Regions from separate parts of the Pseudomonas mercuritolerans genome, predicted to be linked through region 3. Evidence: riboswitches for the same ligand, from Rfam matches in the RefSeq annotation. Region 3 holds a riboswitch; each other region holds the start of a gene.
The links. Region 3 has a riboswitch for cobalamin ahead of ND528_RS09355 (ABC transporter substrate-binding protein). Riboswitches for the same ligand answer to the same signal wherever they lie in the genome.

Region 1 (5,335 bases), on a different contig from region 3:
GTTGCTGTCCAGTTCATTGGTCTGGCGGCTGACCAGATAACCGACGCGCTTGCGTGCTTCATCCAGATCATCGGCGCGCAACGCCGCCGCAACCGGCGCGACATGTTCGCCGAGGCTGCGCATGCCGAGGGCGCAATACAGCGCGAGAATCTCGACGATCCAGCCCACATAGGGCGCCCAGGAAAATGCTGTGGCAAGCAAGGTCAGCGGCAGTACCGCGATAACCCACGCGGTCACGCCATGGCTGCGCCAGCCACGACCGCCGGCGTTGAAGCGTTGCTCGATGCGCCCGGCAAAATTGCCGAACGCCACCAGCGGATGCCAGCGTTTCGGTTCGCCGAGCAGCGCATCCAGCGCTACTGCGGCGACACTCAGCAACGCGACACTCATTGACTCACTCCCCAATAATTTTCGTAAAGCAACTCGTTCAGCGGCCGCGCCTGCGCCCAGCCTTCGAGCACCAGCATCGGCGCCGGATAGAACTCCCTGACCGGGCCCAGACACAACACCGCCAGCGGTTTCGCACCGGCCGGCAACTTGAGCAAATCCGCCAAGGCTTGCGGTTCGAACAGCGAGACCCAGCCCATGCCCAGGCCTTCAGCGCGGGAGGCCAGCCACAGATTCTGGATCGCGCAGGACAACGAGGCCATGTCCATTTCCGGCAACGTGCGCCGACCGAAGATGTGCTTTTCGCGATCATCCATCAGCGCCGCGACCAGCACTTCTGCGCAATCGTTGATGCCTTCGACCTTGAGCTGCATGAACTCATCGCTGCGCTCGCCAAGGGCCTCGGCGGTGCGGATGCGCTCTTCTTCCACCAGATCGCGGATCTGCCCGCGCAAAGCGCGATCGCTGATACGAATGAAGCGCCAAGGCTGCATCAGGCCGACGCTCGGCGCTTGATGAGCGGCCTCGAGCAGACGACGCAGCAACTGCGGCTCGACGCTGCCACCGGTGAAGTGGCGCATGTCGCGGCGTTCGGCGATGGCCTTGTAGACCGCTGCGCGTTCGGCTTCGGAGAATGTGTTGTCGGTCATGGCCCTTTCGCGAGCAGGCTCGCTCCCACAGGGTTCAGGTCATCCATTGTGGGAGCGAGCCCGCTCGCGAAGGCGGCCTCACGATCTGGCGCAAACAATGCCGCAATCGCAGTCGGATTCGATGGGAAATAAAAGTGCACGTACGACGCCGTCATCCGTCCCTCGCGATAAACCGCCTCGGCCCCACGCCCGCCATTGGGACTCAGCCCACGGGCAATCGGCGTCAGCTCGGTGGTGGTCAGGGAATGATGATAGGTATGCCCACGCAACTCCCCTTCCGGCAGCTCAACTGCCTGCAACGCCAGCGCCGCCAGACGCTTCTGCATCACCGCATCGCCCTTGAGCAAACCGACCAGCTCAGCACGAGTACCTTCGACATCAGTCAGCGAATCCAGCAGATAAAGCATGCCGCCACATTCGGCGAGCAACGGCTTGCCCGCCGCGTGGTGCGCGCGGATTGCTGCAAGCATTGAGGCGTTTTGCGCCAGCGCGACGTGATGCAGCTCTGGATAGCCGCCCGGCAGATACAGGCTGTCCGCCTCGGGCAATTGCGTGTCGCGGATCGGCGAGAAAAATTGCAGCTCGGCGCCCATCGCCCGCAGCAGATCGAGACTGGCGCCATAGGTGAAGGCAAAGGCTTCATCGCGGGCAACAGCGATGCGCACACCTTTTAATAGAGGCTCGGCGGCAATGACGTCAGGCGCGGCGAATTCAACGGCCGGTGGCAGCGCGACTTGGCAACTGCTGGCCAGCGCATCGGCGGCCGCGTCGAGACGCAGATCCAGATCATTCAATTCGCTGGCCTGAACCAGGCCGAGGTGGCGGCTCGGCAATTCGATGCCGGTCTCGCGGGACAGCGCGCCGTACCAGCGCAGACCTTCAGTGAGGCTGCCTTCGAGCAATTGCGCATGGCGCAAGGTGCCGACGCGGTTGGCCAGCACGCCAGCGAACGGCAAGTCCGGCTGATACTTCGCCAGGCCCAGCGCCAAGGCGCCAAAAGTCTGCGCCATGGCGGTGCCATCGATCACGCCGAGCACCGGCACACCGAAGTGGCGCGCCAGATCAGCGCTGGATGGCGTGCCGTCGAACAGGCCCATTACCCCCTCGATCAGAATCAGGTCGGCTTCGGCGGCGGCTTCCCACAACAGCCGGCGACTTTCCTGCTCGCCGACCATCCACATGTCCAGTTGATACACCGGCGCACCGCTGGCGCGTTCGAGGATCATCGGGTCGAGAAAATCCGGCCCGCATTTGAACACGCGGACCTTGCGCCCCTGATTGCGATGCAAACGGGCGAGTGCGGCGGTGACGGTGGTCTTGCCCTGACCGGAGGCCGGCGCGGCGATCAATACCGCCGGGCAGTGACGTGGTTGCTTCAAAGTTCGACGCCTTTCTGCGCTTTGATCCCGGCCTGGAAGGCATGTTTGAGCATGCCCATCTCGGTGACCGTGTCGCCCATCTCGATCATTTCCGGCTTGGCGCCGCGACCGGTGACCACCACGTGCTGCATCGGCGGACGCGCCTGCAAATCGCTGAGCACCTGATCGAGATCGAGGTAGCCGTGCTTGAGGGCGATGTTCAATTCATCGAGCACCACCAGGCCGATCGAAGGGTCGCGCAACAATTCGCGGGAGACTTCCCAAGCGGCGGTCGCAGCGGCGATGTCGCGCTGACGATCCTGGGTTTCCCAGGTGAAGCCTTCGCCCATGACGTGGAAACGCACCTGCTCGGGAAAGCGACGGAAAAACAATTCTTCGCCCGTGCTGTTGCGGCCCTTGATGAACTGCACCACGCCGCACTGCATGCCGTGGCCCATGGCGCGGGCGAGCATGCCGAACGCCGAGCTGCTCTTGCCTTTGCCGTTGCCGGTCAGCACCAGCACCAGGCCACATTCGTCGGGCGAGTTGGCAATGCGTTCGTCGATCACGGCTTTCTTGCGCTGCATGCGCGCCAGATGGCGTTCGTCACGCTCGGGGGAATCAGTCATGGGGGAGCTCTCCGTTGAGGCTGGATAACGGCGGGCAGGCACAAGAATAGACGGCAAAAAGCCTGGCATCGCCCACCGTGATGCCGCTGAGATGGATCAGGCCGGTCTCCGGGCTCATGAGCGGCGTTTCGCCTGACTGCGCGCCTTCCCGCTTCTTTCGAAGCAGTGGCTCAAGGCGCAGTTTTCACTCATTTACCGTTGCGGGGGCAGCGCCGGGATCGTCGTGGCTTCGCTTGCGGACCACACTCACCGGCTTCCCTGTTTCACTCTGTCGACGCGGGGCCACAGAGCACCTGAAACAAGCGGCGAAGGTTAGAGGGTTGGGGGTGGAGCGTCAATTGAAGAGGCGCTTTGCGCGCGAATAACTGCCGCTGATCAAATGTGCAGCGGCAATCTTGTGCCAGACTGTGACAAGTGATATCAAAGAGCCATGCTTTTTCCAAAAAGCCCACTACAACAATAAGGATGACGACGATGCAAGGCATGATCATCAGCAACCCGCGCCTGGAATTCCTGCGCCCGGTGCTGGAACGCTGGTTTGACTGTATCGATCGCTACAACACCGTTCGCGGCGACAACGACACGCCATATTGGCACGACGAAAAAGCCAATCTCGGCCTGCTCGCGGCAGCGGCGTGGATGGCTGAAATGGTCACGCTGAACGACACGGCCACGCGCAAACAGAACGAAGAAGGCGAACGCAATGCGCGCGCCGATCTGTTGATTGCCGGCAGCGAAGACCGGGCATTCATTCAGGCCACGCAACGCTGGCCACGGGTCAACAACCTCAACCTGACCCAGGCCCTGCTCGACATCACCCATGATGCCAAGCGCATCAGCTACGCCAGCGATCTCAAGCTCGGCTGCCTGTTCGTTGCTCCGCAAAAAGCCCAGCACAGCGCCAGCCCTGAAGAACTGCAGGACATGGTCGACGACCTGCAAAAGGAACACACCTGCGCAGTCGCCTGGTATTTCCCCTACGCCTATCGCAAATTGCGCAGCGACGCGGGCAACTATCATCCGGGCATCGCCGTGCTGTTCAAGGAAGCCCGCGGTTGAGCAGTTGAACCATCGGGCCTGCGCCCTCCTCTATGTTTAGGAATGCATTCATAGGGAAGATCAGCAATGCGCAAGGCCCAACTCGCTCTTATCATCGCCGTCGCTGGCGGGCTCGCCGCCTGCGGTGAAACCTCCAGCCTGCAAGTCTCCGACGGCACCGGCCCGTCACCGAAACTGCCCGAACCGAACAAGACGCTGATCCCGACAGTGAACATCGCCCCGGCGGTGGGCTGGCCGGAAGGTGCGAAACCGACCGCTGCGGCCGGCACCCAGGTCGCCGCGTTTGCCGAAGGCCTCGATCACCCACGCTGGCTCTATGTGTTGCCCAACGGCGATGTGCTGGTGGCGGAAACCAATGCGCCGCCCAAGCCCGATGACAGCAAAGGCATTCGTGGCTGGGTGATGAAGAAAGTCATGGGCAAGGCCGGTGCCGGTGTACCCAGCCCGAACCGCATCACCCTGTTGCGTGATGCCGACCACGATGGCGTCGCAGAAACCCGCACGGTATTTCTGCAGAACCTCAACTCGCCGTTTGGCATGACGCTCGTCGGCAACGATTTGTACGTAGCCGACACCGACCGCCTGCTGCGCTTCAACTACGAGCCGGGCGCCACCGAGATCAAGACCCAACCGATCAAAGTCGTCGACTTGCCCGGCGGCACGCTGAATCACCACTGGACGAAAAACGTCATCGCCAGCAAGGACGGCAACAAGCTCTACGTCACCGTCGGCTCGAACAGTAACGTTGGCGAAAACGGCCTGGATCAGGAAGAAGGCCGCGCGGCGATCTGGGAAGTCGATCGCGCGACCGGCAATCACCGCATCTTCGCATCCGGCATTCGCAACCCCAACGGCCTCGCCTGGGAGCCTAGCAGCGGCGCATTGTGGACAGCGGTCAACGAGCGTGACGAAATCGGCAGCGATCTGGTGCCGGACTACATCACCTCGGTCAAGGACGGCGGCTTCTATGGCTGGCCGTTCAGCTACTACGGGCAACACGTCGATGTGCGGGTCAAACCGCAGAATCCTGATCTGGTGGCCAAGGCCATCGCTCCGGATTACGCGGTCGGTCCGCACACCGCTTCGCTGGGCCTGACCTTCGCCGAGGGCAACAGCCTGCCGGCGCAATTCAAGGAAGGCGCATTCATTGGCCAGCACGGCTCGTGGAACCGCAAACCGCACAGCGGCTACAAGGTGATTTTCGTGCCGTTTACTGGCGGCAAGCCGACCGGGCAGCCGGTGGATGTGCTGA
Region 2 (5,335 bases), on a different contig from region 3:
GATGCCGACAAAGGTCAGACCGAAACGCAGACCGGCGATCATCAAGCGACCGTCGCGGCACATCGGATCGTTGTGTGGCGATCCCCAACGCTCGACCACCGCAGCGCGATTGGCCTGCGGCAGCGCATTGAACATTGCCAGGTAATCGTCCATCGCCAGGCTCTGCTGACACGGGCGCAGGTCAAGGCTGTCGAGGTCGTTGCTGACACCGCCGAGCAGTTGCTGGATCAGCTCGGTGCCGCTGTCGGGCAACTCGGCCGTGATCGGATAACCTTCGGCACGCAATGCGCGGAGGATATTCAGCGCCGCCGCCGGCGTATCGAGGCCGACACCGTTGCCGATGCGGCCGTCGCGGGTCGGGTAGTTGGCGAGGATCAGCGCGATGCGTTTTTCGCCGTTCGGCACGCGTGCCAAAGCTACCCAGCGCCGCGCCAGTTCGGCGACGAAATCCATGCGTTCGGGCTGGGCGCGATAGCAGACCACATCGGACTGACTGCGCTCGCTGCGCCAGGCCAGATCCTTGAAGCTGATCGGCCGGCTGATGATGCGCCCGTCAAGCTCCGGCAAAGCAATGTGCATCGCCAGATCACGCGGCCCGAGGCCCTGTTCGCTGTCGCGCCAGCCAGGCTCGTTGTCCTGGGCGCAGATCGCTTGAATCACCGGAATGTTGCGGCGAAACGGGCGCAGATGCGGCGCCTCGGGACTTGATTGGGCAAAACCGGTGGTGTTGAGAATCACCCCCGCCTCGACTTCATCCAGCCAGTCCTCGACCACCGACAGGCAACCGGGTTCTTTCAGACTGGCCACCGCGATCGGCAGCGGATTGAGTCCGGCTGCCTGCAAACGCTGGCAGAACACATCGATGAACGCTGTGTTTGCCGCCTGCAAATGCGAGCGATAAAACAACAGCGCCGCCACCGGTTGACCGGGCAGCCATTCGGCTTGCCAGTCGCTCAGGGCAGCGCTGTTTTTCTGTGGGTGATAAATTGCCGTGCGCGGCAGGGTTTGCGGCTCGTTCCACGGGTAATCGCGGGCGAACCATTGGTTGCCCAGGCAACGGAAGAAATCCAGTGCATTGCCCATGCCGCCTTGACGCAGAAATTGCCAGAGTCGATCGCGTACTTCGGCGCTGACCGTGCTCAAGCCACTGAGCTCGGGGTCCGGGCGGTCATCGCCGGGCACCAGAATCAGTTGCACGCCGCGCTCCGACAACTCCACCAGCCGCTCGACGCCGTAGCGCCAATAGGCAATGCCGCCATGCAGGGAGATCAGAATGACCTTGGCGTGGCGCAGCACTTCGTCGACATACAGATCGACCGAGGCATGATTCTGCACCTGCATCGGATTGGCCAGGCGCAGGCTCGGGTAGTCATCCGGCAATTGCTGCGCAGCCTCGGCGAGCAGCGCCAGGCTGGAATCGCCACTGCACAGGATCACCAGCTCGGCGGGAGTTTGTCCGAGGTCGGCAATGTTGTCGTCCGAGACGAATCCGCCGGGCTGGGTCCTGAGCAGGTGCATGGCTTAAACGCTGAGCGCAGCGCGCAATTGCGCTTCAAGTTGTGTGGCATCGAGTTCCTGACCGATCAGCACCAGACGCGTGACGCGCGCTTCTTCGGCGCCCCACTGACGGTCGAAATGCTTGTCGAAACGCGTGCCCACACCCTGGATCAACAGGCGCATCGGCTTGTTCGGAATCGCCGCGAAGCCTTTGACCCGCAGGATGCCGTGTTGCACCACCAATTGCGTCAGCGCGTCGAGCAGCAGGCTTTCGTCGGCTTGCGGAAGTTCGATGGAGATCGAATCGAAGGCGTCGTGATCGTGATCGTCGTCATCACCGTCGTGGTGATGATCGTGGTGACTGTGGCGGCTGTCGATATGCTCTTCGGAGCCGGCACCGAGGCCGATCAACACGTCAAGCGGCAGACGACCGTTGCTGGCTTCGATGATTTTGACTGCCGGCGGCAGCTCTTCGGCGACTTCAGCGCGCACGCGAGCCAGATCTTCCGCGCTGGTCTGGTCGGCTTTGTTGAGGATGACCAGGTCAGCACTGGCCAGTTGATCGGCGAACAATTCGTGCAGCGGCGACTCGTGATCAAGGTTCGGATCGAGTTTGCGCTGGGCATCGACCTGATCCGGGAACGCTGCGAAGGTGCCAGCAGCGACGGCCGGGCTGTCGACCACGGTGATCACCGCGTCAACGGTGCAGGCGCTACGGATTTCCGGCCACTGGAAGGCTTGCACCAACGGCTTGGGCAGAGCCAGACCGGAAGTTTCGATAAGGATGTGGTCGAGATCGCCGCGACGGGCAACCAGTTCGCGCATTACCGGGAAGAATTCTTCCTGCACCGTGCAGCACAGGCAGCCGTTGGCCAGCTCATATACGCGGCCGCTGGCCTCTTCTTCGGTGCAGCCGATGGTGCATTGCTTGAGGATCTCACCGTCGATGCCGAGCTCGCCGAACTCATTGACGATCACCGCGATGCGCCGGCCCTGAGCGTTGTCGAGCATGTGCCGCAGCAGCGTGGTTTTGCCCGAACCGAGGAAACCGGTGACGATGGTGACGGGGAGTTTGGCCAGTGTTTTCATCGGTATGCCCTTTGGCAAGCGGCGGGCATACGGGACGAGAACCGGCAGCGCGCGTGCACGCCGGAAGCATTCGCCACCGGATCACCCCGCCCGGTTGTAGTGAGAATCTGTGACGAGGCAGGTCTCCTGGCTGACGGCGTTCAGGCGTGGGGCCTGGCGTTCATTGCGCCTTCCCGCTGGCTCATCGATTGAGCTGGCAGTGGCGTGGCAACGAACATCACCGTTCACAGTTGCGGGGGCAGCCGCGGCTTTGACCGCGTTCCCTTCTTAGCTTCGGCAAGTGCCGAAGAACCTCGAAAGCGCAAGGCTACGCATGGGTCCGTCGTGGGTCAATGGTCGGTGAGTCTGAAACTGGGGGTATATCCGTTGCTGCTGTAACGGCTTCCTATGGTTTCGCTCTTACAGCGAGTCCCTTTTTCAAACGCCGGAGTGCCGGCCCAGCAAAAAGGAACCAAAAGGCTTTGCCCCGGCGTACGGCCCGCTCGCTGGGGCTCGGGGTACCTTCGTTACGGGACCGATCCCGTAACGAAGCCTGCCGAAGGGGCAAAAGATCAAGAGCCAGAGCAAAAGCCCCTCACCCTAGCCCTCTCCCGGAGGGAGAGGGGACTGACCGAGGTGTTCAGGCGAAATACGCCGACTTGCGATATCGAGTCGAATGCAGATTCTGAAAAGCCCGCAAATCGGCTCCCTCTCCCTCGGGAGAGGGCTGGGGTGAGGGGCGGATCCAACACAGATCCAAAGCAGACCACACGCTTTTCACCACTCAACAATGAGCGCAAGCTCGAGTGCCCTTGATCTTGATCCACCGGCGACGTCGGAAGGCTGAGCGGATCAGTCCCGTAGCGAAGGAACCCGAGCCTGCGAGGGCCGAACGCAGCAGCAAGCCTTTTCGGTTACCTTTTTGGCGTCTGGAAAAGGTGACTCGCCGTAAGGGCGAAACCCTAAGCAGCCGTTACCGCAGCAACGGATATACACCCAAAAACATCAAAAAAAAACGCCCCCCTCGCAGCACCAAAAACGCCCGGAAATTGACTAAAAACCCAAACCCATGTTCTCCTGCCCACCTTGTTACGGGTGCCCTTCACAGGGTGAAACGGGAAACCGGTGAATCATGTGCTTTACTCAAAGCCATGTCAGTCCGGTGCTGCCCCCGCAACGGTAAGCGAGCGAAGCGTTAGATCCACTGTGCCCCGGCATGGGAAGGTGACGCTTGCAGGTCGGCGCCAAGCCAACCCCTCGCAAGCCCGGAGACCGGCCCGCAACACCCAGCGCGCGCAAGCGTCGCTGATCACAAACAAACCCGCGGTGGGCGGGCGCTGTTCGAAATCCCTGCGTGCCCGGCTCGCAGGGATTTTCCTGCGCTCTGTTTACCCGCTGACATTTCAGAGGGAAGCGCTATGTCGATCACCAGCAATACCGTCAGCCACACTGACCACATTTCCAGCAGCACCACCTTGGGCCAACGCGTGGCCGCCGCCCTCTTCGCCTCGATCCTCGGTGCCAGTCTGGTCTGGTTCGCCGGTTTCTCGCACATCGAAGCGGTGCACAACGCCGCTCACGATACCCGCCACAGCGCCGCATTCCCATGCCACTGAGGCCTGCCGAGATGATCAAGCGTATCGCGCAAACCGCAGGGTTCACCGGCTTGCTGGCCGCACTGCTCCTGACCCTGCTGCAGAGTTTCTGGGTTTCGCCACTGATTCTGCAGGCCGAAACCTTCGAGAAATCCGAACCGGTCGCGCAAATTCACGAACACGCCGCCGGCACCGCGGCGCACAGCCATGATGGCGAAGCCTGGGAGCCGGAAGATGGCTGGCAGCGTGTGGCCTCGACCACTGGCGGTAATCTGGTGGTGGCGGTGGGTTTCGCCCTGATGCTCGCCGGCCTGTATACCCTGCGCGCGCCAACCAAGACCTCGCAAGGGCTGCTCTGGGGTCTGGCCGGTTACGCGACGTTCGTTCTCGCGCCGACCTTGGGCCTGCCACCTGAATTGCCGGGCACTGCGGCTGCCGATCTCGCATCGCGGCAGATCTGGTGGATCGGCACCGCCGCTTCGACCGCGGTTGGCCTGGCACTGATTGCCTTCAGCCGCCACTGGTTGATGAAGCTTCTCGGTGTCGCGATTCTTGCGGTACCGCACGTGATCGGCGCGCCGCAACCGCAGGTGCATTCGATGCTTGCCCCAGAGGCACTGGAAACCCAGTTCAAAATCGCTTCGCAGCTGACCAACGTCGCGTTCTGGCTGGCTCTTGGCCTGATCAGTGCGTGGTTGTTCCGCCGCAAAAGCGCAGGGCAATATCAGGCATGACCGATGACCGCGCAGCGCCGACCTTCGTGGTCGGCTTCGGCTGCCAGCGTGGCTGCCCGGCCAGTACGCTGCGTGCACTACTCGATCAGGCGTTGCAGGCACACCGCATCGAACTGCGAGCAGTCAAGGCTTTGGCCAGTATCGACCTCAAGCGCGACGAACCGGGGTTGCTGGAACTGGCCAGACAATTGAACCTGCCCCTGCAGTATTTCAACAGTGCAGAGCTGGCGCCCTTCCAGCAGCGCCTCAGCCATCAATCGCAGATCGCCTTTGAGCGCACCGGTTGCTACGGCGTGGCGGAAAGCGCCGCGCTGGCGCTGGCCGAGCTACTGATTCTGGCGCCGGCGAAGCTAATGATTCCGCGGCAGAAATATGCGCAAGCCACACTGGCATTGGCCGGCGCTGCATAAACCTCGATAATCCCCGCCATCGATCATGAGC
Region 3 (5,335 bases):
TGCCGATGATCGTGCCGCTGGTGATCATCGCCGTGGCGGTGTACGCGCTGTTTCTCAAGCTCGGCTACACCGGGACGATGTTCGCTTTCGTCGTCAGCCACGTGATCGTCGCGCTGCCGTTCACCATCATCTCGATCATCAACTCGCTGAAGCTGTTCGATCAGTCGATTGAAGACGCGGCGGTGATTTGCGGTGCCTCGCGCTTGCAAGCGGTGTTCAAGGTGACGTTCCCGGCGATTCGTCCGGGGATGGTCGCCGGCGCCCTCTTCGCCTTCCTCGTTTCGTGGGACGAAGTGGTGCTCAGCGTGATGATGGCCAGCCCGACTCTGCAAACCCTTCCCGTGAAAATGTGGACCACCCTGCGCCAGGACCTGACCCCGGTGATCGCCGTCGCTTCGACGCTGCTGATCGGCCTGTCGGTATTGGTCATGGTGATCGCCGCCGCCTTGCGCCGGCGCAACGAAATCAGCGCCTGAGCGCCCAGGAGTACGACATGAGTGCCGTGATCAAAGACGCATCCCAGCAGAGCGACAAACCCCTGGTCAGCCTGCGCAACCTGAACAAGCATTACGGCGATTTTGCTGCCGTCGACAATATCTCGCTGGACATCAAGGACGGCGAATTCCTCACATTCCTGGGCTCCAGCGGCTCGGGCAAAAGCACCACGCTGTCGATGCTCGCCGGATTTGAAACACCGAGCAGCGGCGAGATCCTCGTCAATGGCCAGTCGCTGGTCAACGTGCCGCCGCACAAGCGCGACATCGGCATGGTCTTTCAGCGTTACTCGCTGTTCCCGCATCTGTCGGTGCGCGACAACATCGCCTTCCCTCTGGCCATTCGCAAACTGGCGACGGCCGAGCGCGAAAAACGCGTCGATGCGATGTTGAAGCTGGTGCAACTCGAACAGTTCGCCCATCGCCGCCCTTCGCAACTGTCCGGCGGTCAGCAACAACGTGTCGCCATCGCCCGGGCGCTGGTTTACGAGCCACGCATCCTGCTGATGGACGAACCGCTGGGCGCGCTGGACAAGAAGCTGCGCGAGGACTTGCAGGATGAACTGCGCCAACTGCACCGGCGCCTGGGCATCACCATCGTTTACGTGACCCACGACCAGGAAGAAGCCATGCGGCTGTCGCAACGCATCGCGATTTTCAGCCACGGCAAGATTGTCGGCTTGGGCAGCGGGTATGACCTTTATCAGAATCCGCCGAATGCGTTTGTCGCGTCGTTTCTGGGCAATTCGAACTTCCTCAAGCTCAAGGCGCAAGGGAATGCGGCAGCGAGTTTCGAGGGGCAGTCATTGTCGATTCGGCTGACGTCCGGGTTGCACACTGATCAGGATGTGCTGCTGATGGTGCGTCCGGAAAAAGCCTTGGCGTTGAGCACGCAGCAGGCGCTCGATGAGCCGCTGGCGGCGGGCTGGAATGAGGTGTCGGCGAAGGTGGTGGAAGTGCTGTTTCTCGGTGAGAGCCAGACTTGCAGCGTGGTCACTGCGGGCGGGACGTCGATGACGGTGAAAGCGCTGTCGGCAGCGGGCATGCCACTCAAGGCTGGCGATCCGGTCCGGGTGCGCTGGGCGACGGCGGATGCTTGTGTTTATACCGAATGGACCGAGAGCGATTTGAACAAGGCTGCCGGTGCTCATTGATTGCGCTGAGTCAGTTGGATCTACCCCCCTCACCCCAGCCCTCTCCCCCACGGGGGGCGAGGGGAAAGGGAGCCGATCTTTGTGCTGTTCAAAACCTGAGTTCGACTCGGTATGCCAGGTCGGCGGACCTCGAAAGAACACCCTCGGTCAGTCCCCTCTCCCTCTGGGAGAGGGCTAGGGTGAGGGAAACAGACGACGAGGTATCAGACAATAGCGCGGTAACCTTCAATCTCATCCGGCCAAGCCGTCAGCACTTCAAACCCGCTCTCCGTCACCGCGACCATATGCTCCCACTGCGCCGACAACGAGCCATCCTTGGTCAGCACCGTCCAGCCATCCGGCATGTTCTTCACATGGCGTTTGCCGGCATTGAGCATCGGTTCCACGGTGAAAATCATCCCGGCCTTGAGCTTCAGACCCTGATTGGGAAAGCCGTAATGCAGGATTTGCGGTTCGTCGTGATAGACCTTGCCGATGCCATGGCCGCAGTACTCGCGCACCACGCTGAAGCCCTCCGCCTCCGCCAGGCTCTGGATCGCGTAACCGATATCGCCCAGCGTTGCGCCCGGTTTCACTGCGCGAATGCCCGCGCACATCGCGTCGTAAGTGGTCTTGATCAGGTGCTGCGCTTCAGGAGTCGCCTCACCCACGACGTACATGCGGCTGGTATCACCGAACCAGCCATCCTTGATCACGGCGATGTCGAGATTAACGATGTCGCCATCCTTCAATGGCGTACCCGATGGAATGCCGTGGCACACCACATCGTTGACCGACGCGCAGACGGTTTTCGGAAAGCCGTGATAACCGACATTGGCCGGCACGGCTTTCTGCACATTGACGATGTAATCGTTGCACAACCGGTCCAGCTCATCGGTGGTCACCCCGGCCTTCACATGCGGCACCAGCATCGCCAGTACTTCAGCGGCGAGCTTGCCAGCGGCGCGGGATTTTTCGATGTCGGCCGGGGTATTGATCTTGATCTGGTTTTTCATGCGCTGACGGCTTCCTGAGTCAGTTGTTGCAGATCCAGGCCACCACTCTGTTCGGCGCGGATCAGCAGGCGGCAAATGGCGCTGTGGTCGAGGTTGGGATGCAGCTCGGCGAGCATGCCGATGCGCATCCAGTGCTCGGCCTGCGCGTTGATCGAGCGGCTGAGGGCGTTGCTGGAGATGCGCAGGTTCTCGTGCATGTCCTCTGAAATCTTTACGATGCCCATATATGAATCCGATACGATGTGTATATGGATCGTATATTAGCCAAGCTTACCCCCGGATTGCAAACGCTCCTCCACGGAAACATGCGCCCGTGTAGGAGCTGCCGAAGGCTGCGATCTTTTGATCTTGCACGTTAAAGACCAGATCAAAAGACCGCAGCCTTCGGCAGCTCCTACAAAGGCAGATTCGGCTCCCCTTGAGCGGCCTGATCGACTACCATGCCCGCGCCGGTTTCCACACGGAATTAATAGGGAATCCGAAATGCTTGCACAGCATCAATCGGAACTGCCCCCGCAACTGTAGGTGCCGAGCCTGCTCCTCGACTGCCACTGGGTGAACCCCGGGAAGGCCGGAGCGTGGCGATGACGCATCAGTCAGGAGACCTGCCGGCACAGTGACTGACTAACCGGCGGGGTGTCCGGGAAGGACATCGTGCCGTGCGCATTTTCCCCGTGCCGGCCTTGCGCAGTTTCCACGACCGCGCCCGAGGTGTGTTTCCAACCGTACCCGCCCGCTCCCGTACGGTTCTCCTGGAGACTGCCCCATGCTGCTGCCCCGCCTTGCCACCCTGCTCACCGCTCTCAGCTTCTGCGCTCTGGCACAAGCGGCGCCGACCGCGTATCCGCTGACCGTCGAAAACTGCGGCAGCAGCCTGACCTTTCAGCACGCGCCCGATCGCACGGTGACCATCGGCCAGGCCGGCACCGAAATGCTCTACGCCTTGGGTCTGGGCGACAAGGTCGTTGGCACTTCGCTTTGGTTCAACGACGTGCTGGGCACATACAAAGCGCAGAACGACAGGATCGAGCGCCTCGCCGACAACGAGCCGAGTTTCGAAGCGGTGATCGCCAAACGCCCGGAGCTGGTTGCCGTCGAGCTGGAATGGATGGTCGGGCCGCAAGGCGCGGTCGGCACTCGTGAGCAGTTCCATGAACTGAAGATTCCCACCTACCTGCTCCCCTCCGATTGCGAAGCCAAGGACAACCTCGTCGGCTCGGACGGCACGCGGCTGGCGCCGTTTCGCATCGACAGCATCTACAAAGCCGTGAGCCAGCTCGCAGCGATTTTCGATGTGCAGGCGCGTGGCGAGCAGCTCAATGAGCAGCTCAAAGCCAGCCTCGCGCAGTCGATCGCCACGGCGAAAAAGCAGCAGCGCAAAGACGTCAGCGCCCTGGTGTGGTTCTCCAGCGCCGAGATGGACATCGAGCCGTTCGTGGCCGGGCACAAAGGCGTTCCCGATTTCATGCTCAGCACCCTCGGCGTGCGCAACGTGGTCGAGTCGGATGAAGAATGGCCGACCGTCGGCTGGGAAACCATCGCCAAGGCCAACCCGACTTTCCTGGTCATCGCGCGCATGGATCGTCGACGTTTCCCGGCGGACGACTATCAGAAGAAACTCGCCTTCCTGCGCAGTGATCCGGTGACGCGCAACATGGACGCGGTCAAGCACAACCGCATCATCATCCTTGACGCCATGGCCATGCAGGCCAGCCTGCGCACCTTCGACGGCCTCGAACAATTGGCCAGCGCGATCAACGGCTACGACCTGTTGCCATGAGCAGACGCCTGATCCGTTTGCTGCTGGTGCTGTTGACGCTGTCGGTCGCGCTGATCGGCGGCGTGGCCATTGGTGAGACTTCGATCGAGCCGAGCGTAGTGTTGCAGGTGCTGGCCAACAAGCTGTGGGGCGCCGGTTATGTGCTCGACCCGATCGACGAAGGCATTGTCTGGAACTATCGCCTGACCCGCGCGCTGGTCGCGGCGGCCTGCGGCGCCGGCCTGGCGACGTGCGGGGTGATCCTGCAATCGCTGCTGCGCAATCCGTTGGCCGATCCGTATCTGCTGGGTATTTCTGCAGGCGCCTCGACCGGCGCGGTGATGGTCGCCCTCCTCGGCGTCGGTGCCGGGGCGATTTCATTGTCGGTCGGTGCCTTTGCCGGCGCGGTGACAGCGTTCGTACTGGTGATTCTGTTGGCGCGAGTCAGCGGCTCGGCCAGCGGCACCGGGCAGATCATTCTCGCCGGGATCGCCGGCTCGCAATTGTTCAATGCCCTCACCGCGTTTCTGATCACCCGCTCGGCCAGCTCCGAACAAGCGCGGGGGATCATGTTCTGGCTGTTGGGCAATCTCGGCGGCGTGCGCTGGCCGTCGGTGTGGCTGGCAGTACCTGTGGCTGTATTGGGATTGGTCGTTTGTCTGTGCCACCGGCGAGCACTGGATGCGTTCACCTTTGGCGCGGATTCGGCGGCATCCCTCGGCATTGCCGTGCGCCGCGTGCAGATTCTGTTGATCGGCTGCGCCGCGCTGGTAACGGCGGTGATGGTATCGATCGTCGGCTCGATCGGTTTTGTCGGGCTGGTGATTCCCCACGCAGCGCGGTTGTTGCTCGGCACCGGTCATGCGCGTCTGCTGCCGGCCAGTGCGCTGGGCGGCGCGGTGTTTCTGATCGCCGCCGATGTGCTGTCGCGCA

Region 1: it holds a riboswitch for cobalamin, as region 3 does, so the genes downstream of both, cobO (cob(I)yrinic acid a,c-diamide adenosyltransferase) here and ND528_RS09355 (ABC transporter substrate-binding protein) in region 3, are expected to answer to the same signal.
Region 2: it holds a riboswitch for cobalamin, as region 3 does, so the genes downstream of both, cobW (cobalamin biosynthesis protein CobW) here and ND528_RS09355 (ABC transporter substrate-binding protein) in region 3, are expected to answer to the same signal.

Annotation. Positions count from the first base shown of each region.
Region 1 is NZ_JAMSHA010000001.1:862,015-867,349, forward strand. It holds gene cbiB (adenosylcobinamide-phosphate synthase CbiB) at 1-390, opposite strand, end outside; gene bluB (5,6-dimethylbenzimidazole synthase) at 387-1,037, opposite strand; gene ND528_RS04015 (cobyrinate a,c-diamide synthase) at 1,034-2,416, opposite strand; gene cobO (cob(I)yrinic acid a,c-diamide adenosyltransferase) at 2,413-3,024, opposite strand; cobalamin riboswitch at 3,107-3,336, opposite strand; gene ND528_RS04025 (hypothetical protein) at 3,499-4,083, shown strand; gene ND528_RS04030 (PQQ-dependent sugar dehydrogenase) at 4,150-5,335, shown strand, end outside.
Region 2 is NZ_JAMSHA010000013.1:64,664-69,998, forward strand. It holds gene cobN (cobaltochelatase subunit CobN) at 1-1,518, opposite strand, end outside; gene cobW (cobalamin biosynthesis protein CobW) at 1,522-2,586, opposite strand; cobalamin riboswitch at 2,686-2,897, opposite strand; cobalamin riboswitch at 3,642-3,860, shown strand; gene ND528_RS27590 (CbtB domain-containing protein) at 3,984-4,181, shown strand; gene ND528_RS27595 (CbtA family protein) at 4,193-4,894, shown strand; gene ND528_RS27600 (cobalamin biosynthesis protein) at 4,891-5,304, shown strand.
Region 3 is NZ_JAMSHA010000003.1:202,223-207,557, forward strand. It holds gene ND528_RS09335 (ABC transporter permease) at 1-476, shown strand, start outside; gene ND528_RS09340 (ABC transporter ATP-binding protein) at 494-1,648, shown strand; gene map (type I methionyl aminopeptidase) at 1,852-2,643, opposite strand; gene ND528_RS09350 (ParD-like family protein) at 2,640-2,867, opposite strand; cobalamin riboswitch at 3,077-3,270, shown strand; gene ND528_RS09355 (ABC transporter substrate-binding protein) at 3,410-4,423, shown strand; gene ND528_RS09360 (FecCD family ABC transporter permease) at 4,420-5,335, shown strand, end outside.